2 regions of the Lysinibacillus sp. NPDC094403 genome follow, and region 2 is predicted to be linked to the other one. Evidence: riboswitches for the same ligand, from Rfam matches in the RefSeq annotation. Region 2 holds a riboswitch; the other holds the start of a gene.
The links. Region 2 has a riboswitch for FMN ahead of ACQKMV_RS03980 (ECF transporter S component). Riboswitches for the same ligand answer to the same signal wherever they lie in the genome.

Region 1 (11,091 bases), on a different contig from region 2:
ATATCTCTTCAAACGTCATTTAAACTCATCCTTTATTTACATTCTTTATCGGATTAGTATACTGGAATTTTTAAATGTTTACAACCTGATATAAGTACTGCTAAGATAACTAGCCCTCAAGCAAACGTATTTGAGTCCGCGATGATTGTATAAGTATAACGTTGGCCATTTAAAACTCCCAAAATTCAAGCAATTGTTCAGCTTAACATTGACATTTCAAGCCTTCTGTAATTTTATCTACTCGTAAACTATTAATCCATTTTCTTCTTCATTTGTACTTGCTCAGTTTTCACTTCTAGTCCATTCTCCATTAAATAGCTAGTGGCTGGATTGCTTGCTAAAAAGTTAACTGTGGCCAGATTTACTTTGTGATTTGCAATGCTTGCGATAAAGTGTGGAATATTTTCTACATTGCTATTCTGCAATAGCTCTAATTGATAAAGTACTATGTGGTCGATGGATTCATCCTTACCCCATACGGTTCTATATAACATATAGCCAATCGCTTCATTATTCTCATTGTAAAAAACTTTAGCTTCTCCTTGCTTGTTGCTTTGCCAGCTACATTGCCAAGGAACATCCTCCTGATAAAAAGATAAATGTGGTAGCTGCTCTGGCCGAATAGTTTCCACATAAATTGCGGCTTGCTCCTCTACTTTTGCTTCATATTCGCCACTTAAAAATAGCAATTGATTTGTAATTATATAACCATATTTCTCATATAGCGCAATGGCTATTTTATTTTCTTTTATAGCTTCAAGTGTTGCAACTTCCACATTCTCTCTTTCATAGATGGCAATGGTTTCTTCCATTAAAACACGAGAAACACCTTTACCGCGATAATCTGGAGAAATGCCCGTTCCACCATTCCAAGAGGTTTTCTTACCATCTATTTGTCTAAAGCCATTTAATACAATGCCTACAGGATTATTCTGATCAAATGCGACTATTGAAAGCTCTGGCGATAGTCCTTCACCAACGATTCGGTTTAAAAACTTTTCTTCATTCATTTCTATTTGTACAAAATACCCCTCAAAGCCTTTATTCCAAGTTTTTAAAGTTTCCTCTAAAGTGCACTGTGAGACTGTTTTTAATTCCATGCTTTTCTCCCATCCTTAGCTTAATTAGAGTTACTACCTAAAAGTGGTAGATCTTCTAAAGTTAGTTTTTTTATTATTTCATACCCATTTCCAGGACCTTTTGGTTTCACAATAACCATTCCCATATTAGAAATATTCCCTAATCCAACACCTTCGGGAAAGCTATGGGCAACGATCACTTGATTCATACCCTGCGGTGGCTTTCTTTCTAACACTGATTGGAGATTTGATAATATATTTGTTTTTTCATCGTTAGGAACATTCCCACCCAATTTATAAATTCCATAACCAATTGGGTCAATTTGGATATAGGCATAAGGAAACGCAAGCTGTGCCGTCTCAATTGTACGACAAAAAGGACTTACTACAATCGGTGAACTGATTGGAATTTGTAAATAGCGTAGCATTTGTCCAAAGTAAATTGCCTCCCTTCGCCCAACTTCAGACAAATTTCTTTGAGTATAACAATCTTGAAAATTTAAATTTGGCTGATCTAATCCGACAGTTGCTTGGCCATGCCTTGCATACAAAACAAATCCACCCTTTTTCAATAAATCAAGGATTGATTTATCCAATTATTCCATCTCCTCATAATAGAGTATCATTTTGATTATTAGTAATATATGAAATGAATTGCTCAAAAAATGTAGAAATGAAAGTTGAATCATCTTTTCGCATAGTGAAGCAGCTACTTCGCCAGTAGAACAGCCAATTTAGCCGCTAAACTCCTTTACTTCGCCGGTAGCAGATTTCAGTTTCTCGCTTTCGCACATAAAAAACATTGTTGCTAAAGTTTCTTTTTATCACTGCCAGATAATACATGCTATGTGAAGTGGTTGTTTTGCCGAAGGGCCAAGCTTTAATTGACACAATAGTTTATCCTCAAAAAAACTTCCTACAATTTTCTGTAGGAAGTTTAGAAATTTACTTTATTGGAATAGTTACTATTGCGGTTGTCTCTAAATGTTTTGATGAATCGATAGAAATTTGACCTTCGTACTTATTGACAATTTCATTTACAATAAACAAGCCCTGCCCTCTTATTTTACCACTTTCTGGTTTTTTAGTGGAAAATCCTTGCTTGAATATTTGCCCCGCCTCTACAATATTTGGCCCAGAATTTGTAACCTTAAATTCATATTGCGTGTCATCTGCTTTACAGCGAATTGTTATTTTTCGTTGTTCTTCCGGCAATTCATTTGCCGCATCAATAGCATTATCTATTAAATTCGACAAAATTTTGATTAAATCCGTCGTTTTAATTTTATTAAATGCATCCTGTGAGACTGTGAAATCCATATCAATATTATGATTTTGTGCCGTTAGTTTTTTCGTTTGTAATAATATAGACAAGCCAGGATGATCAATATTTACTTTGAGGGACTTAATAGCCTGAACCTCTTTGGACAATGAAGATAAATATTGTTTGGCCTGTTCAGGTTTGTTTAATTGCAGAAATCCATGTAATACTTGTATATGATTTGTGAAATCATGTCTTAAAGAGGATACGGAAGTGATTAAAGTTTTAATTTCTGCTTGATATGTATCTTCTGTCGCTCCAACTTCCTTCGCCACTTCTTTCTGATACCATCTCTGTAAAAAGAAAAAAGAGCCTATTACGAGTAAAATGAGTACACCATTAAAAATAAAGATAAAAAGATTGTCTTCGATCACTTTTCCCTTGATGCCATTTAATGTTTCTGCACTAATATCAATGCCTAGGTATGCAATGATCTTTCCTGTTTTATCCTTTATCGGCGCACCAACAGATAAGTAGGCGCCGTGTACAGAATCTGGTATTACTTCTGTTACATATGTTTCTCCTTTATAGGCTTTTTGCACTTGCTTTTCAGGTACTGTACAGACCTCTCCGATATCGAAGCCTTTAGTCAAATCACCTGGTAATCCCATAATCATTGCTTTGGATACTTTTGGATTATCAACTTTTAAAGTATAAACAAATAAAGCACCTAGTTTTACTCTTGCATCATTTAAGTAGCTTCTTAATTCCCAATAATAATCGTTTTTCTCGGGGTTATCTAAAAATTGTTTGTACGCCTCTACATCAATTGAAGATGCAATAGAAATAGCCGCTTCCAGACTTTGGTTCGCTATTGACTCCTCTACTGTCTTTTTCATTTTTATATAGGATGTAAAGATGTTTAAACTTGTAAACAATATTAATAAGATAGTCGATAGTATTAAAATTAATTTTATTTTTCGTGTTTTCATAAAACCTGGTACTTCCTCATCTATAGAAATGAATATTGCCTTAATTTAGTTGGGCTTGGCTTGCGCATTAAATACAAAAATTGTTAGTCGGTCATACTTTCTACTAGGGAAACAATTTCATTTCATATCCAACAATCCTATTATACTATAGTAAACTTCTTTTTTTTATGGTTGTTTAAAATTAATCATTAGCTAATCATTCATTGTCACAAGATATTTCAGAGCGATTTGGACGGCAATGGCTATCTACTTATCTGCTATCAGTTAATCTTAATAGCACCGTTTCAATTCATTTGAGAAAATACATACGATAAAGGATTCTTCGCCTCTCTAAATAAAAACATTCGTTCTTATCTTATCATCACAAAAGAGTTTTGGCTATCACCAAACCTTCTTTACCTCCACTACTGTTTGAGCTATTTCCTTCCTATACTTGAAATTGGAGTCGTCTATAAGGTACTGATAAAATTCTAAAACGATTTTATTTTTCGAGTGAGATATTGTACAAGTCGCAACCAATAGTTTAATAATCCTTCTCTAGAAAGAAAACAAAAAAGGAGAACAGCATTTTATCATGCCTCTCTCCTTATTATATATTGTTTATTCTATTCCATCTTCGTTGTGTGGATAAATCCGACCTGTTAACCTTTTTGGAAGCGTTAGCGCTTCGTCCAAATAATCTTTAAAAGAAATTATTATCGGTTCTGCATCCTCTCCTATTCCAACAATAACTTCTAGAAGCTTTGGCGAATAAATTACGGTATGTAGTGTGCCAAAGTATTCTTTATAGTGTTTAAAAAATAGCGGAGAATTTCCATTATTAAAATGTCGGTAAGTAGCCATTGTAGTCAAATTCTTTTCTACTAAACTATTTAAAAAATGCTTTCGATTAACGGACCCTTGAATATTTTTCTTATTTTTCTCTTTCATGCTAGTTGCTTCAAAATGATTCGTACAAATTAACGGATTTCCATATTTTTCTTCTTGCTTCTGTGGGGAAGCTTCTACTACTATAGATTGACCGCTTTGATCTGTCATTGAGTAATTATAGCAATAACCATGTGGTAGCTCTCTGATTAGTTTAAGTGCTTCTTCAATATTTTTACATTGCTCTAATAATATTCGGACAATCGTTGAAGCGATAAAGCCCTCATCATGGTACTCACTATTAACAAAATGCAGACCGACAACTAACCCAAATTCATTCATTCCATCGAGTCTACCGATAATTTGTTGGCTAAATCCAACACTTGCGTATCCATTCATTGGATTAGAAAATACAAGTCTGGCATCATACAATGTTGGACTAAAATCATAGTTTCTTATGTATTTGCCGTTTTGCACAAAAGATGTACAGCCCATTTCTGGAAAGGTAATATTATACCCACTATACATTTTAATCACAGAATCCGTCGTTTGAGTCAACCCAACAGCCAATCCTTCCATTTCTTGTACAAGGCTAGGGCAATGGAATTGTAGTAGTTGTTTTGCCATTTGGACATTTGTTTTATTTGTTAAGTTCGGAAATCCATTCTGTATTGGATGTGAATGTGATAGTAGCACTTTACTTTGTTGGAGTCCAATTTGATAGTAGCTGCCTCTTACATCTATAACTTCTACGATTAACTCTTCATAAGATCTCATTGCTGTTCTCTCCTTACCTAATGTGATAGATATCTATTATTCATCGTAAAGCTTCAAGTTAATAAAAGGTCAAGTAAAATATAAAAAGACCAGGCTTATATAAACCTGATCTCTTCATTCTAAGTATTTATTTTTTCCTACTCGATGTCCTTGTCTCATCCTGTACATTTAAAAAATTCGGACGCTTACGATAATTTGCAGAAGATAAGCGAACTAAAGATCCTTTAATGTTCTGCCAATCTAAATCTGCTCCCATGTTTAAGTACGGAATACCTAATACTCTTATATTTGCAGTATAAAGAAGTATGAAAAACACCGAAATGAAGAATCCAAATAACCCTAAAAAGGCAGATGCTAAAATGATGATGATCCTGAGAATACTCATTGCTGTTACAATAGATTGATTGACGAGTGTAAAGGCTGCAATACTTGAAGTAGCAATAACTACAATCATGGAAGGGCTCGTAACACCCGATTTAATCGCTGCATCTCCAATAATTAATCCCCCGACAACACTTATGGACCCACTGATAACATTGGGTAGATGGATATTTGCTTCTCGAAATAATTCAAACATAAAAAGCATCATTAATGTTTCAAGAAAAGTTGGAAATGGAAGACCTGTCCTTGACTCAACAACTGTTGCCAATAGGATGAAAGGCAATTGCTCTTGATGATAGGTAGTCAGTGCAAGCCAAAAACCTGGTAAAAGTACACTTATTAAGATAGCCACTATTCGGAGTAAACGTTCCATAGAACTTACAATAACTGGATACTCGTTATCCTCACCGGATTTAAAAAGTAACATTGAGTTAGAGGGTGTAATAACTGCATACGATACACCATCAACTATGATAATAATGCGCCCTCTGCTTAAAGCTTGTACAGCAAAATCAGGGCGTCCAGTATAATCATGTCTAGGTAGAATCTTTCCACCCCGCTCAATTCTCTCCATCAATAAATCTCCACTAAATACAATATCCGTATCAATTCTCTGCAGCTGTAATTTTATTATCTCAAGCATCTTTTGATTTACGACATCTTCTAAATAAAGTACAGCTACGGTTGTTTTGGATCGTTTACCAAGTTCATATGTCTCAACACTTAATGAATTAGTAGGTAATCGCTTGCGTAATAAAGCAATATTGATAAAAACATCCTCAATAAAATCATCTTTCGGACCTTTGACTACTAATTCAAGGGTCGTTTCTTTAGGCTCCCGATTCGGTTTTTTAGCGATATAACTTGAATACAGCAAATTCATATCTTCAAAATACAGTAAAACATGTCCTTTATAGACTCTCGTCATGGCCTCATCTTTACTTGTTATTCTCTGAAGATGGGGAATGTGTAATTTATTTTCTATATGTTGCTCTAATTCATCCGATGTTCCAGTAAATAATGATTGAATTCGTTGTACAATAACGGTCTGTAGTAAACGTTCATCAATCATCGCTTCACATTTTATCAAATGTACTTTATGTTGCTGAAAGAAATACTCCTGGAATACCACATCAGCAGATCGTTGAAATAGTGACTTCAAAGATTTCAAATTTAATTCTTGTTCCATTGAAGAAATATCCCTCATCTCCTGCTGAGCCAGCTCCTAATTAGTGCATTTATGAGTATTACCATAAATACACTTAAGGATATTTTCCCCATGGTTTTAAAAAATATTCATTTTAAAATGCTTTCCAGAATAATTTACCTATGAAATTTCCATACTATATCAAGATAGATTTATCCAATCATCTTCTTTAAATTTGCCATTTCAATAGCAGACATTGCCGCATCATAGCCTTTATTTCCTGACTTAGTCCCAGCTCGCTCAATTGCTTGTTCAATATTTTCAGTAGTAACAATGCCAAAAATAACAGGTACATTTGTAGTTAGTGACACATTTGCAATTCCTTTAGCTGATTCATTACATACATAATCATAATGTGTTGTTGAGCCACGAATCACTGTACCTAATCCAATAATTGCATCATATTTCTTTGTTTCAGCTAACTGTTTCGCGATGAATGGAACTTCAAATGCACCAGGAACCCACGCTACATCAATAGAGTTCTCATCCACACCATGACGCTTTAAACCATCTAATGCACCATCTAATAATTTGCTTGTAATAAATTCGTTGAAACGACCAACTACTACTGCTATTTTTAAATCCGTACCAATTAATTGTGCTTCAAATGTTTTAACCATTTTGAATCTCTCCTCTATTATTTAGTCTAATCATCATAACGTGGGGTTGATTTCCGTTCCGACTGGGCGCTTTTATCGCTGCCGCTTCGCTTTCGCGCAGAGCAAAGCTTCCTGGGGGCGTCGGGGCTTGCGCGAAAGCGTAGTGCAACGAAGCGACAGCAACAGCACCGATGTCGGTCACAAAGGCGTTATCACAGGACGTGATGGTTTTAGCCTTCGTTCCCCAATTGCTAATCCTCAAGGAGTCGCCCAGTCTCCACTCCAATCAACTTATATACATAAAGTACGTTTTAACAAATGTCATTCCAAATTTTTGTTGATGATCCTTTATATTGTCTGTGTGTTTTCTTCCATTATTTGTTGACGACGATATGTTGCCAATGCTTCAATTGAAATCATTTTTAAATGATGATGCGCTGCATATTTAATGAGGTCATTAAAGCGTAGCATTTCGCCATTGTCTCCCATAATTTCACAAATAATGCCCGCAGGAATACTATGACAAAGCTTTGCCAAATCAATTGTAGCTTCTGTATGTCCTCTACGTTCTAATACACCATTTTCCTTTGCTATTAGTGGGAATACATGGCCTGGTCTACGAAAATCCGCAGCTTTTGCCTGTGGCTCTATCATTTTTTGTATAGTCATTGCCCGTTCAAAGGCGCTAATTCCAGTTGTTGTGTCTACATGATCTATACTAACGGTAAATGCCGTCTGATGATTATCTGTATTAATACTAACCATTGGCTTTAATGCTAGTTTTTGTGCTAGCTGCTGTGAAATCGGCGTACAAATAAGACCTCTTCCATAGGTCGCCATAAAGTTAATCGTTTCTGGGGTCATAAATTCCGCAAGTGCGAGTAAGTCCCCTTCGTTTTCTCGGTCCTCGTCATCTACTACAATAATCATCTTACCTTGTTTTAAATCCTCTATTGCTTCTTCGATTGAATGTAGCAATATCTCCACCTCCTGTTCGTAAATTTTGGTTAAAAGCCGTTTTGTGCTAAGAAGTCTCTTGTAACAGTCGGTGGTTCCTGTCCATGCTTAAGTTGATGCAAAATGTATTTTCCAACTAAATCTGTTTCTACATTGACGTGATCACCAATTTTCTTCTTACCTAAAATGGTTTCCTTGTAAGTGTGGGGTATCAGGGATACTGTGACACCGTTTTTCTCGACATGAAAGAGTGTTAAACTCGTTCCGTCAATGGTGATGGAGCCCTTTGGTATACAGTAGCTCGTTAACTCCGTTGATAGTTCAATATCAATATAGACTGCATTTGCTAATGGCCGCTTGCGCAATATTTTCCCTACTCCGTCTACATGTCCGGATACAAAATGACCTCCGAAACGTCCATTAGCTGACATAGCGCGCTCTAAATTTACAGGATCTCCAACTGCGAGCTGCTGTAAATTTGTTGCTCTCACTGTTTCAGGCATGACATCCATCGTTAGCTCTTGTTCATTAAAATGTATCACTGTTAAACAAACACCGTTGACCGCTATACTGTCCCCGAGCTTTACATCCTCTACCATTTTCTTTGAAAGTACGGTAATTTCCATACTTTTTCTATCGCTTTGCATGGTTTTTATGGTGCCAATATCCTCAACAATTCCTGTAAACATTTTTTCACCTACTTTCATTTACTTCTAATTTCTGTTCAAACAAAAAACCCCTTAGATTAAAGGGGTTTGGGAGTTCATTTACATAAGACGTCAACAAATAAACCTCATGGATACAAAATTTTTCCATAGGCTGTCATCTCATCGTTCTTCTCCCATCCAGACTGTCACTGTCGGTTTTGGATTTGCACCAAATCAGCTTGCGCTCACGGACTTTGAATTTCTTCATCACCGCCGATTGGGAATTTCACCCTACCCCGAAGAACTATTGCTATTCAATTTTTTAGCCAAATAAAACAAAAACTACTTCCCAACTAAACGATGGGAAGTAGTTAACATAAAAGCATACTCAAACAAACCTTATAAACTCAAGCGAATTTAAAAAGCTCACACTTCTACCCTTCTCCCATCCAGACTATAACTGTCGGTTTTGGATTTGCACCAAATCAGCTTGCGCTCACGGACTTTGAATTTCTTCATCACCGCCGATTGGGAATTTCACCCTACCCTGAAGGATATTTTTATTTAGCTATTTCTTACGATAACACTATTTCATTTTATTATCCAGATAATTCTTTTTTAAAATTTTTTCTCTAATTCATTTCGCATTCGCAAGTTTGTGCTGTCGTTACGTTTGCACATTCGCTACATAAAACCAGCCACCACCTTTGGTCATTACTAAAGACCAAAGGCGTGGCTGTTCCAAAGACAATAAAATTACACAGTTAAACTACCGTCAACAGAGACAACAGCACCAGCCATGAAGCTTGCTTTATCTGAAGCTAAGAATAGAACCGCTTCTGCTACTTCTTCTGGTTCACCATGGCGTCCCATACGAACACGTGACATTTCTTCTGGTACGTATCCTGTTTTTTTAAGTGTCTCTCCAACACTTTGAAATAATGGTGTAACGATACCACCTGGACACACAGCATTAATACGTATACCTTTATTTGCATACTCGATCGCAACGCCTTTCGTTAAACCAATTACTGCATGCTTACTTGCGGAATATACAGCGATACTGTGTTCCGGACGAATACCTGCCGATGAAGCAGTATTAATAATCGACCCTTTACCCTGCTTTTCCATTACTGGAATAACATATTTCATTCCTAGAAAAATACCTTTTACATTGATATCCATAAGACGATCGTATTCTTCCAATTCAACCGTTGTAAATGGTGCAAATTTTTGAATAATGCCAGCGTTATTGAAGAAAACATCGATACGGCCATATGTGTTTACAGCTTGCTGTACATAATTCTGAACATCCTCTACTTTGGAAACATCCGCTTTAACGAAAATCCCCTCACCGCCATTTTGTTGAATTAGTTTAAGTGTCTCTTCTCCAGTTTTCTCGTTAAAATCAACTAACACGACTTTATAGCCATTTTCAGCAAATTTAAGACTAGTTGCTCTACCAATTCCACTACCTGATCCTGTAATAACTGCAATTCTATTTTTATTTGTCATATTATTTTCCTCTTTTCGCTTTTATATTTTATTACGTAATCGTCCTCTTTGCCTTTCCACGCTCATGGCCCTTAGTTTAATTTCATTTTCATGTAATCGTCATAATTACCGTTAAAGATACTCATGCCAGTTGGAGAAAGCTCCACCATTTTGTATGCTAGCTTATTAAGAAAATATCGATCATGTGAAATAAAGAAAAGTGTTCCCTCATAATTCAAAAGAGCCTGTTCTAATACTTCTTTACTAAATAAATCAAGGTGATTAGTTGGCTCGTCCATAATAAGCACGTTTGCTTTTTGCATTACGAGTTTCGATAAAGCTACTCGTGCCCTCTCACCTCCACTGAGGGTAGATATCCTTTTAAAGACATCTTCATCAGTAAATAAGAAATTCCCTAAAACAGTACGAACTCTCGCTTCTTCAATGTGTGGGAACATACTCCAGACCTCATGTAAAATGGTGTTATTTGGGTGTAAGTTCGATTGCTCTTGATCGTAGTAACCTACCGTCACACCGTTACCCCAAGTGATAACGCCACTATCTGGACTAATCTCCTTTAACAGCGTCTTTATTAATGTTGATTTTCCAACACCATTCGGACCAATTAATGCAACCTTATCACCACGCTGTAGCTGAAAATTAATATTTTCTAATAGCGGTTGTTGCCCATAATCTACCTTAAAGAAAACCGATAAATCTCGTACCTTTAGCACTTCCTTATGAGAGTTTTTTTCCATTAAAAATCCCATCTGTGGTTGTTTTAAATCCTTTATAGGTTTCTCAATTCGTTCTATTCTCTCAAGCTGTTT
Region 2 (11,091 bases):
TAATTCATCAAACTTTACAATTCGTAAGGACAGTACGATACCAATTTTATTTGTAGGCGGTATTATTTTCATGATTGGTGTAGTAATTGGCTCGTATTGGAACCACCGACGTTTATGGTTACAGGTGGAGCCGGATGGTCAAGTGTTGATGGCAGCCCATGTGAATAAAAATATGTTCAGTATGAAAAAGGATTTAGATGCAGTCACTACTTTTGCTGGTCTACCACCATATATAGATCAGGTAGATAAGCCTGAAGATGACAAGAAATCCACTAAGCGAGGCACTAAAGAAAAGGAAGGTGACAACACATTATGAGTTTGATTGACATAAGTGGAAACCTATTATTTGTAGCATTCATTGCCTACCTAGTTGCAACTTTATTATTTGGTGGTTCGATAAAGCAATCGAATGCAACAGGCAAAAATACCGAAAAATGGGGCAAGGCTGCAATTGTTGTAACAATTATCGGTCTACTTGCGCAGCTTGGTTATTTTATTACTCGTTGGATTTATTCAGGCCATGCACCAGTTAGTAATATGTTTGAATTTACGACTGCGTTCGGTATGTTCGTTGTTGGGGCATTCATTTTAATTTATTTTATTTATCGCGTGACTGCTCTAGGCTTAATAGCATTACCTGTGGCGATATTAATAATTGCTTATGCGGCGATGTTCCCGACCGAGGTTAGCCCTTTAGTGCCGTCTTTACAAAGTTACTGGTTAACAATTCACGTTATTACAGCTGCTTTAGGTCAATCAATTTTAGCAATTAGTGCAGTAGCAGGACTAATTTATTTATTAAAAGTAGTTGATTTAAAGAAGCCTTCTAAACAACGTTTCTGGTTAGAAGCGGTAATGTTCTTCCTTGTGGTAGTCGTTGGTTTCGTGGTTGCTACATCAGTTTTTAAAATGATGGATTACGATTCAACATATACTTATGCTGATAAAGAGGGTAATGAACGTCAAATTACCTACCAAATGCCGCCACTATTTGGTATGAATGAATATAAGGCAGTGGAAGAACATGGCATGTCTCCGTTAGTAGAAATGCCTGCACTCATTAATGCGAAGAAATTAACAACAGTTGTGTGGTCATTATTAGTAGGATCTGTTTTATACTTATTAATTCGATTAATTGCACGACGTCGAATTAGTGCGATTTTCCAACCTTTTGTCAAAAGAGTGAATTTACAATTAGTGGATGAAATTGGTTATCGTTCAGTGATAATTGGCTTCCCAGTATTTACGTTAGGGGCTTTAATCTTTGCAATGATTTGGGCACAACTTGCGTGGAGTCGTTTCTGGGGATGGGATCCAAAGGAAGTGTGGGCACTTATTACATGGTTATTCTATGCTGCATTCCTTCACTTACGTTTATCAAAAGGCTGGGAAGGTGAAAAATCTGCATGGTTAGCATTAATTGGTTTCGGAATTATTTTATTTAACTTAATTGCTGTTAATTTGATCCTTGCAGGTTTACACTCATACGCTTCAGCGTAGACTAATTAACTTCTTTCAGCAATTGTTTCCCACCTTTATTGGTGGTGAGCTGAATGCGAATTTAAGTTACTTTTCAGCGGATGTCCAAACACCTGCTGAGATTTATAGCACATATGAGATTTTTACGTCGCTAGTATTAGAAAGAAAAGCCTTCTTGCTGTGGCAAGAAGGCTTTCTTTTCTTTTCAATATGTACTGTACCATGTACAATAGAGGGTAGAGAAAGATTAGAAGAGAGGGATCGTTAAAGTGTCAGAAAATATTTCAGTATTAGTAGTAGATGACGAGGATCGTATTCGACGCTTATTAAAAATGTATTTAGAGCGAGAAGGGTACCTTGTTGACGAAGCAGAAAACGGTGAACAAGCGATCGAAAAATCTTTAGAAAAAGAGTATCACTGTATTTTACTAGACATTATGATGCCTGAAAAAGATGGGCTTGAAGTATGTGCGGAAATCCGTGAACGAGCAGCAACACCGATTATTTTATTAACTGCAAAAGGCGAGGAAGCGAATCGTGTACAAGGCTTTGAGCTTGGAGCAGATGATTATATTGTAAAACCATTTAGTCCTCGTGAGGTTGTGTTACGTGTGAAGGCTATATTACGTCGTTCACAAGCCTTCTCACCTTCGACAAATGCTTCTTCTTCAAAAGATTTAGTTGTATTTCAACATTTAATGATCGATCATGATGCTCACCGTGTAACAGCAGAGGGGATCGAAGTAAATTTAACGCCTAAAGAGTATGAATTGCTTTATTTCCTAGCGAAATCACCAGACAAAGTATTTGACCGTGAACAATTACTAAAAGAAGTTTGGCATTATGATTTCTTTGGCGATTTACGTACAGTTGACACACATGTAAAACGTTTACGTGAAAAGCTCAATCGTGTCTCTGAAAACGCAGCGAAGATGATCGTTACTGTATGGGGCGTTGGCTACAAATTTGAGGTTGTCAATGAATAGAATATGGAATAGTGTTGTCGGGAAGCTATGGGTAACCATATTGCTTCTCGTTTCATTTGTATTATTTGTTTTCACGGTTTTAATGCTTGAGTTTCTTCAGAATTACCATATGCAGCAAGCAGAAAGCTCTTTGCGTCAAACAGCAGCAACCGTTGCAAGTATAGTAGATGATAAAAAAACAGCAGAGTCGACGTCGGAATTATTAAAAGATATTTTACCCGAAAGTACGAATGCGCTAATTGCTATTAACCATGACAGAGTTTCTTTTGCTTTGCAGGAAGGTGTAAATAAAAAAGAAATCCAGAATATGATTTTAGCCAATAAATCGTTCCAAGAAGTTTTTCAATCAGATAAACCGATTATTAAGGAAATGCTGATGCCATCTTCTACAGACGAAGAAAAAATGGAATCGTATGTTGTGCTAGGTTTCCCGCTAAATGTGGAAAATACAGTGCACGGGGCTGTTTTTATTTATCAAAGTCCAGATGCACTGCATAAAACATCGAAAGAGACGACAAAAGTTGTCTTTTTATCTGCCTTCATTGCCTTCGTACTAACGACATTTTTTGCGTTTTTCCTTTCATCGCGTATTACGTCACCATTACGTAAAATGCGTGAGTTGGCATTTGAAATTTCTAAAGGGAATTTTGAAGCGAAGATGCCGACTACGCAAAATGATGAAATCGGCCAGCTTGCTGTTGCTTTTAATCAAATGGGACGTCAATTGAAACACAATCTAGAAGTGATCAATCAAGAAAATGAACAGCTTTCAAATATTTTAACATCCATGACAGACGCAGTTATTACGTTTAATCGTGATCGTACAATATTATTAAGTAATCCGCCAGCGGACCGTTTAATGCAAAAATGGTTTGTCAATAAAGGTTCACAAAGTGCGAAGCCAATTCCGCCAGAGCTTTATCATATGCTCGATCATGTACTGATGTTTGAGGATAAGCTTGAAGAAGAAATTGAGATGGATGGAAGTTACTATACGTTTACGATTAGCCCTCTTTATAGTGAGGAATCGATACGTGGAGCGGTTGCAGTTATTCGTGATATGACTGAGCAGCATCGCTTAGAAAAACTACGTTCAGACTTTATTGCCAATGTGTCACATGAGCTGCGAACGCCGATATCGATGCTCCAAGGTTATTCAGAGGCCCTAATGGATGATGATTTTATTCAGGATCAAGAAGAACGTAATGAGATTACAAAAATTATTTATGATGAATCGAAGCGTATGGGACGTCTCGTAACAGATTTATTAGACCTTGCGCGTATGGAATCGGGGCATATGACGCTTTACAAGGATGAACTCCCAATTAATTCAACATTTGAACGTATTACTCAAAAATTTGCACAGGTTGCAAAAGAGAAGCACGTTCGTCTGATATTTGACAGTGAATTTAATGACGAAGCTACGATTAGTATAGATGAGGATCGGATTGAACAAGTATTAACGAATTTAGTTGATAATGCTCTCCGTCATACTGATGAAGGGTCTGTAACAGTGAAGGTTGAGAAGGAGCCAACCTTTGCCAAAATATCTGTCCAAGATACAGGGCATGGTATTCCACAAGAGGACTTACCATATGTCTTTGAACGTTTCTATAAAGCAGATAAGGCACGTACTCGTTCTAAAGGCGGAACTGGCCTAGGTTTAGCTATTGCTAGAAATATTGTCAAGGCACATTCAGGCAATATTATGGTAGATAGTGTACTGAAAGAGGGGACTACCTTCACGTTTTATTTACCGTTCGATTAATATCATTGCTATTAAAATGGTATTAATTGGCTGTAACTTCTGAGAACATTTAGACGACAAATATAATAGAACGGGGGTGGAGTGCTTTGAATGACTCCGTGTTCCATCGGTTATACGATGCATATCATCAAGACGTGTTCCAGTTTCTTATTTATTTAGTAAAAAACCGTACACTTGCTGAGGATTTAGCGCACGAGGTTTATGTTCGCGTATTACGCTCATATGATCAGTTCGCAGGAAATAGTAGCGAAAAGACATGGCTTTTTGCTATTGCAAAAAATGTCGCTATTGATCATTTTAGAAAGCAGGCTGTACGTCAAAAACATTCACTTGATTTTTTTGACTGGGAAACGGAACAGCTACATTCAACCACACCATCACCGGAAGACATGTTGCAGGCCAGTGATGAATTTATGCAAGTACAATCAGCACTTGAACATTGTACAGGTGACCAAAAAATGGTCATTATTATGCGCTACTTCCAAGATTTATCGATTGCAGAAACAGCGCAAATACTAGATTGGACAGAAGCGAAGGTAAAAACCACTCAGCATCGTGCCATTAAATTTTTAAGGCAACAGCTACAACAGGTTAGAGAACAGGAGGCGAAACGGCAGTGACACATAATCAATTTGATGATGACCAATTTGAACATGTATTGAATAATGCCCCTAAGCTTTCTGACCGCCGTTCGAAAGAGGAAATATTAAATCGATTATTGGCAGATGCTCGTTTGCAGGATAATGTCCATCTTCAAGAAGCTATACAACAACCATTAGATGATGAAATAACATCGCAAGAGCAACAAAAAAGTACCTACACAGCGATACTAGAGAAGAAAGTTCGTAAATGGCCAATCTTTATGAGTGTTGCAGCTGTTTTCGCTTTAACAGTACTTACAGGCTCCATGTTCATGAAAAACAATGATGCGAAGATGGATCAGGCCAATGCTCCTGAAACTTCTCAATATTCAACAATACAGGATAATCGTGCAGCAAAAAGCTCTATCAACCATGATAATCTTATGGAGTCCAATATAGTAGCAGAACATAAACGGATCATGTCTCTACGATCATCCGTTTATGAGGAAGATTTAACAGATGCAGTGGTGTTCCGTATTGGTTTGGCAAATCGTGATAAGGAAAGTGTACCGATGACATATATCATTCCAAATGAACGAGTTGCTACTGATTTTGGGAAGAAAAAGCCTACAACATTACAAATGTATGAAAAGTATGCGCCGCAAATTGATGAGAAAGCTAATGGTTTTACTAACTATCATCCGTATCAAGGCGAATTGAAGGAGAAGGGTGATAAACTAGTTCATGTATTGCCAAAGAAAAATGACTATGATGTCGCTTCTGCAGATACTGGCGAATATTTAGGAACTTTACAGGATACATTCTCAGACTCAGAGTATAAAGATATTGAGTTTGAAAATCCAGATGGTACAGCATATGAGTTATCCAAGAAAGAAGAGCCTAGTAAGATTATGGAATTAACAAACTCAAATCATTTTAATTATTATTTATATAAAGATGATAATGGGTCTGAATATTTATCACCCGATTCCCGTAAAACTTTTCCCACTGTAACAGAAGCTCTTACCGTTATGCGAACTAAAAATGATGATGTATACGTTCCAGTCGTACCGGAAAATATAACATACACTGTGAAAGAGGTAGCAGAAGGCGTTATTGTTACTTTTGATGAGCCGCTTGATTTATCGACAATGGATGCTGTTCGAGCAACTCAAATGATTGAAGCTATGATGCTTACTGCTGCAAGCTTTGATAAACAAATACGTCTAGACAATGTTGTACAGGAGAGCTGGGAGGGATTTGATTTTAAAAATTTCTTGCCAAAGCCTGTGGGAGCCAATAAACGATATATGCCATAAATAGCATGACGCTAATCTTCAACAAATGGATGAACAGAAATTAATAAGTAAATTTTTTGAGCATTCTCGCCGCTGTATGTGCGTGAATGCTCTTGTCAGTTTAATGACGGGCAGAGTAATCAGTGGGAGATGAAGAAAAGGCTATTAGCGAGAATCTGTAAAACATACAAGTTTAATCGGGATTTTTTAAGCAAAGCTATTTACTTTTCCTTAATAATTCTTTATAGTAAGGCTATGAAACAAAAAAATATTGATTCATCTTCGGGGCAGGGTGAAAATCCCGACCGGCGGTAATAGAGTTGTAAATCGCTAATATTTCATTTTAGAGACATTAGCTCGAATGATTTACTAAATACTCTTCAGCCCGCGACCTGTGCAAATTACTTTTTGCATGGCTGACTTGGTGCAATTCCAAGGCCGACAGTTAAAGTCTGGATGGGAGAAGATGGAGGTACGATCGTCATTCATTGTTATGAATTTAGCTATGTATGAGCGTTTTTTTTGATGTGGATTCACACATCGCATGCTCAAAAATAGTTAATTAATGGCGTTTTTTAATCATGCCTATTCTCCCTTATGCTTTTTTGCATAAGGGTTTTTTCATGATAATAATTGATTAGGTCGTAACCTTTCTTCTTGCGAGATTGAATCAGCAAAGAGGAGAGAGTTTACTATGAAGAAAAATGTTAAACTTCAATCGTTTATTACGATTGGCATGCTGAGCAGTATTTCGTTTTTATTAATGCTTTTTAATTTCCCTATTCCGCCATTCCCAGCGTTTTTGGAAGTGGACTTCAGTGATATGCCAGCATTACTTGCAGCGATCACAATGGGGCCGGTAGCCGGTATTTTAGTAGAATTATTTAAAAATGTGTTAGACTGGATTTTCTCAGGTACGCCAACAGGAGTACCGGTAGGACATATTGCGAACTTTGTAACAGGTATTTTATTTATTCTACCAGTAAGCTTTGTTTTTAATCGCTTCAAAACAGTTAAAGGTCTTATCGGAGGATTAGCTACTGGAACAATCATAATGGCAGTAGGAATGAGCATTCTTAACTATGCGGTATTTTTACCTATGTACACTTACTTTTTAGGTATGGAGCCTGTTGTAGGTGATTCACTATATAAAATGATCGTGGCTGGTATCTTGCCATTTAACATTGTGAAAGGTATTTTAATAACTGTCATCATGGCATTACTATTCACAACAATGCGTAAATGGATTATTAATCAGCGTTCTATGTATTTACAAAATAATTGAAATGAAACCTCGAGCTGTTAAGTGCTCGAGGTTTTTTTATATGAAACGGATAGGCTAGACGAGTAGAACTAGTAAAGGATAGGATTTGAGTCAAAGTGAAGGAAAGAACCGTAAAGCGAAAGATAGAAGAGCCAGAGCGACGGAAAGAAAGGTCGGGACGACGGATAGAAGAGCCAGAGCGACGGAAAGAAAGGTCAGAGCGACGGAAGAACCGGCAGAGCGACGGAAAGAAAGGTCAAAGCGACGGATAGAACCGGCAGAGTGACGGATAGAACTTTCAGAGCGACGGAAAGAATCTGCAAAGTGAGGGATAGAATGGTCAGATCGACGGAAAGAAATGCCGAAATGCCGAATAGGATAATCAAAGTGATCGATAGAATTAATCTAGTCGAGCTTAGTATTTTAATGTAGAATAAGGAAGAGTTTAGTATGTTAGAGGAGTTTGAAGAGATGAGCGAAAAAAAGAGTGAGTGGTCTAGTAAACTAGGCTTTATTTTAGCATCGGCAGGAGCTGCGATCGGGCTAGGGGCAATTTGGAAGCTCCCGTATGTTACTGGACAAAGTGGTGGGGGAGCGTTTTTCCTTATTTTTGTCTTATTTACATTGTTGATTGGTTTACCGATGCTATTATCAGAATATGTTTTAGGTCGCGGTACACAGTCTGAGGCTGTGACTGCCTATAAAAAAATTGCGCCTACGAAAACAGGCTGGGCTTGGGTTGGACGTATGGGCGTGCTCGGTTGTTTTTTATTATTAACTTTTTACAGTGTTGTAGGAGGTTGGATTTTTATATATAGTGGCCTTGGTGTGACTGGGGCTGTTATTGATCCTGGTAATGATCCTAGTGAACTATTTGGAAAGATTGTGGGAACACCTTGGATTACATTACTAGGATTGGGGTTATTTACGCTAGTGAATGTACTAGTCATTTCACTTGGTGTGCAAAATGGTATAGAGAAGGCAAGTAAGTGGATGATGCCTTTATTATTCATTATGTTTATTGTGCTTGTTGTGCGAGCCTTAACATTAGATGGGGCAATGGAGGGAGTTAAATTCTTCTTGTGGCCTGATTTTTCCAATATAACTGGGAAATCTATATTAGAAGCGTTAGGGCAGTCCTTCTTTGGCTTAGCGGTTGGATTTTCTTGTCTTGTGACGTATAGCTCTTATTTAAAGAAGGATGTAAGCTTACCGAATTCTGCAGGATCCGTTGTTATTCTTACTGTGCTTGTATCGTTTTTGGCAGGATTAGCAATTTTCCCTGTTGTATTTGCTTTTAATTTAGAACCAGCATCTGGACCGGGCTTATTATTTATGGTTCTTCCAACAGCATTTAGTCAAATGCCATTTGGTGAAGTATTCTTAGCGATGTTTTTATTATTATTTTTATTTGCAACGCTAACTTCTTCCTTTAGTTTATATGAAATTATTGTAGCTGCATTTATTGAGAAGGGGCGTATGTCTCGTTCTACATTGACAATGCTACTAGGTGTAGTAGTCTTTATTGCCGCAATCCCAGCAGCGCTTTCATCAAGCACGTTAGCGGACGTATCGATCTTTGGGAAAACAATTTTTGATGCAACTGATTTTTTAGTTTCTAATTTAATGCTTCCGTTGGGCAACTTATTGATTGCGATCTTTATTGCGCATGTAGTTGATAAAGAATTTGTGAAGAAGGAATTGTTAATAGGAAGTCATATGGGGCAGGGGTTCTATTCAACATACCGTCTATTGATGTTAATAGTAGTACCTGTTGTGATTATCGTTGTGTTAGTGAATATGCTTTTACAATATTAAAAAGAGTAGGTTGTGTTCCGTTTTACGGGAATGCAACCTACTTTTTTATCTTCATTCAGTAGCACGCTCCCACCTCTGAAGGTAGTGAGATGAACACTGATGTGATTCCTTTTCATTAGGTGTAGCAATTTATCTGTGCGAAAGCGAAGCGACAGCTATAATTACGTAAGGTAAAATGGAATGATGGGGGCAACAATAGCATTAATATTCGCTAAGCGATAGTTCGCCTAACCAGCCTTCTTTAATGATCTGTCTTGCTTGCTCTTCGCTTTTAGTCATAGGGAATACTTTATCGACTTGCGAAATAGCGAACAAGTTGCGAATAAAATCATCGACGACAATAATGGCGATTTTCTTTTCTTTTACAGATACTTTCTTTGCGAAATTGACGATCATGCCAAAGCCAGTACTATCAATGTTTGTAACTTTTTGCGTATCGATAATGTATCCAAGCTTTGTTTCCAAGTTTAATGATTGAAGCTCTTTTTTTATCTCTTCAATCATCCCGTATTCTAAATCGCCAGTAAACGCAATCAAAATATAATCAGCCTTTGTGTCAATATCCATCGCAATTTTCTTCTGATTCATACTATAGCGCCTCCATTTTCTTTTTCGTGTTAGAAAATCCTTTAGAAATTAAAACTTGAATTTATTGACTTCATTTTGTAATTTATCAGCGACTGATGCTAATTCATCTGAACTTTGTGTGATTTCTGCAACGGTTGCATATTGTTCTTCTGATGTTGCGGCAATTTCCTCTGTTGCTGCTGCTGAGTCTTCAATGATACGGGAAATATCTTGAATGGCTTGTTGAACACCTAAGGAGTTGTTGTTTACATGTGTAAATGCAGCCTTCATTTGCTCAACGCCTTTTTCTGTTTCTTCGACTTTTTCAACAATTTCCTTTAAAGCAGTTCCTCCTTTATTGATAATTGTTACTTGTTCCTCTACTGCTAGCAGATTACTTTCCATCGTGCGAACTGTCACGGAGGTTTCAGCCTGAATATCATTAATGAGATTTGTAATTTGTCCTGATGCTAAACTTGATTGTTCAGCTAGCTGGCGTACCTCTGATGCCACAACGGCAAACCCTTTTCCTTGCTCACCTGCCCGTGCAGCTTCGATGGCTGCATTGAGAGCCAGTAGATTTGTTTGCTCTGCAATACCGGTAATAACGGTAATAATGCCACCAATTTCCTCAGAGCGTTTACCGAGTTTTTGGATAGAATCTGTCGCGTAAGACACTGTTTGCGTGACGTCGCTTAAATGCTTGATAGCCTCATTAATTGCCTCTTCACCTTTGCGTGCGATATGTGTCGATTCTATAGCATTATTTAATGTGTTCTCAGCCTTTTGTAAACTACTCGATACTTCTTCAATTGTTTTTTGCATCATTGACACTATTTGTTCAGCCTGATCAGATTGAGTCGTAGTGCCAACTGCAATTTCATTCATCGTAAGTGCAATTTGGTTAGAAGCTTCACTTGTTTGATGTGATGATTCTGCTAATGAGTGCGATGAGTTAGCTATTTGGTTGGCGCTACCAGCTACGATTGTCATTGTCTCTGTTAAATGATTTTTCATATCACTAAAGGCATTTGCTAAAACAGCAATCTCATCTTTACCTTTAGGGTTTAATAACTTTACATTTAAATTTAAATTTGCTAACTCTTTGGCATTTGTACTTAAAATATTGATAGGAGTGATGATTTGTCGCTGTAAAAACCAACTAATTCCAACAATTATTAATATGGCAATTCCTAAGGAAATCGCTACATTTTCCAGTGCAGACTTTGTGGCAATGCTTATATAAGGGGCGGTTGGAACTGCTGTCGCCCATACTCCGATAACATCCCCTTGGCTATTCAAAATTGGGTCATAAGCTCCTTGATGCATA

Region 1: linked by a shared signal. The riboswitch ahead of ribE (riboflavin synthase) and the one ahead of ACQKMV_RS03980 (ECF transporter S component) in region 2 are both predicted to bind FMN.

Annotation. Positions count from the first base shown of each region.
Region 1 is NZ_JBNNTL010000004.1:70,105-81,195, forward strand. Features, by position in the region: gene ACQKMV_RS08830 (DUF2829 domain-containing protein) at 1-19, opposite strand, end outside; gene ACQKMV_RS08835 (GNAT family N-acetyltransferase) at 252-1,100, opposite strand; gene ACQKMV_RS08840 (histidine phosphatase family protein) at 1,121-1,675, opposite strand; gene ACQKMV_RS08845 (Spo0B domain-containing protein) at 2,025-3,332, opposite strand; gene ACQKMV_RS08850 (C45 family autoproteolytic acyltransferase/hydolase) at 3,933-4,976, opposite strand; gene ACQKMV_RS08855 (spore germination protein) at 5,104-6,546, opposite strand; gene ribH (6,7-dimethyl-8-ribityllumazine synthase) at 6,717-7,184, opposite strand; partial or broken gene ribB (3,4-dihydroxy-2-butanone-4-phosphate synthase) at 7,548-8,141, opposite strand; gene ribE (riboflavin synthase) at 8,171-8,809, opposite strand; FMN riboswitch at 8,950-9,075, opposite strand; FMN riboswitch at 9,201-9,326, opposite strand; gene ACQKMV_RS08875 (SDR family NAD(P)-dependent oxidoreductase) at 9,524-10,282, opposite strand; gene abc-f (ribosomal protection-like ABC-F family protein) at 10,354-11,091, opposite strand, start outside.
Region 2 is NZ_JBNNTL010000001.1:862,331-873,421, forward strand. Features, by position in the region: gene resB (cytochrome c biogenesis protein ResB) at 1-316, shown strand, start outside; gene ccsB (c-type cytochrome biogenesis protein CcsB) at 313-1,500, shown strand; gene ACQKMV_RS03960 (response regulator transcription factor) at 1,749-2,465, shown strand; gene ACQKMV_RS03965 (ATP-binding protein) at 2,458-4,233, shown strand; gene sigX (RNA polymerase sigma factor SigX) at 4,320-4,853, shown strand; gene ACQKMV_RS03975 (RNA polymerase subunit sigma) at 4,850-6,133, shown strand; FMN riboswitch at 6,387-6,584, shown strand; gene ACQKMV_RS03980 (ECF transporter S component) at 6,807-7,397, shown strand; gene ACQKMV_RS03985 (sodium-dependent transporter) at 7,827-9,194, shown strand; gene ACQKMV_RS03990 (STAS domain-containing protein) at 9,396-9,782, opposite strand; gene ACQKMV_RS03995 (methyl-accepting chemotaxis protein) at 9,831-11,091, opposite strand, start outside.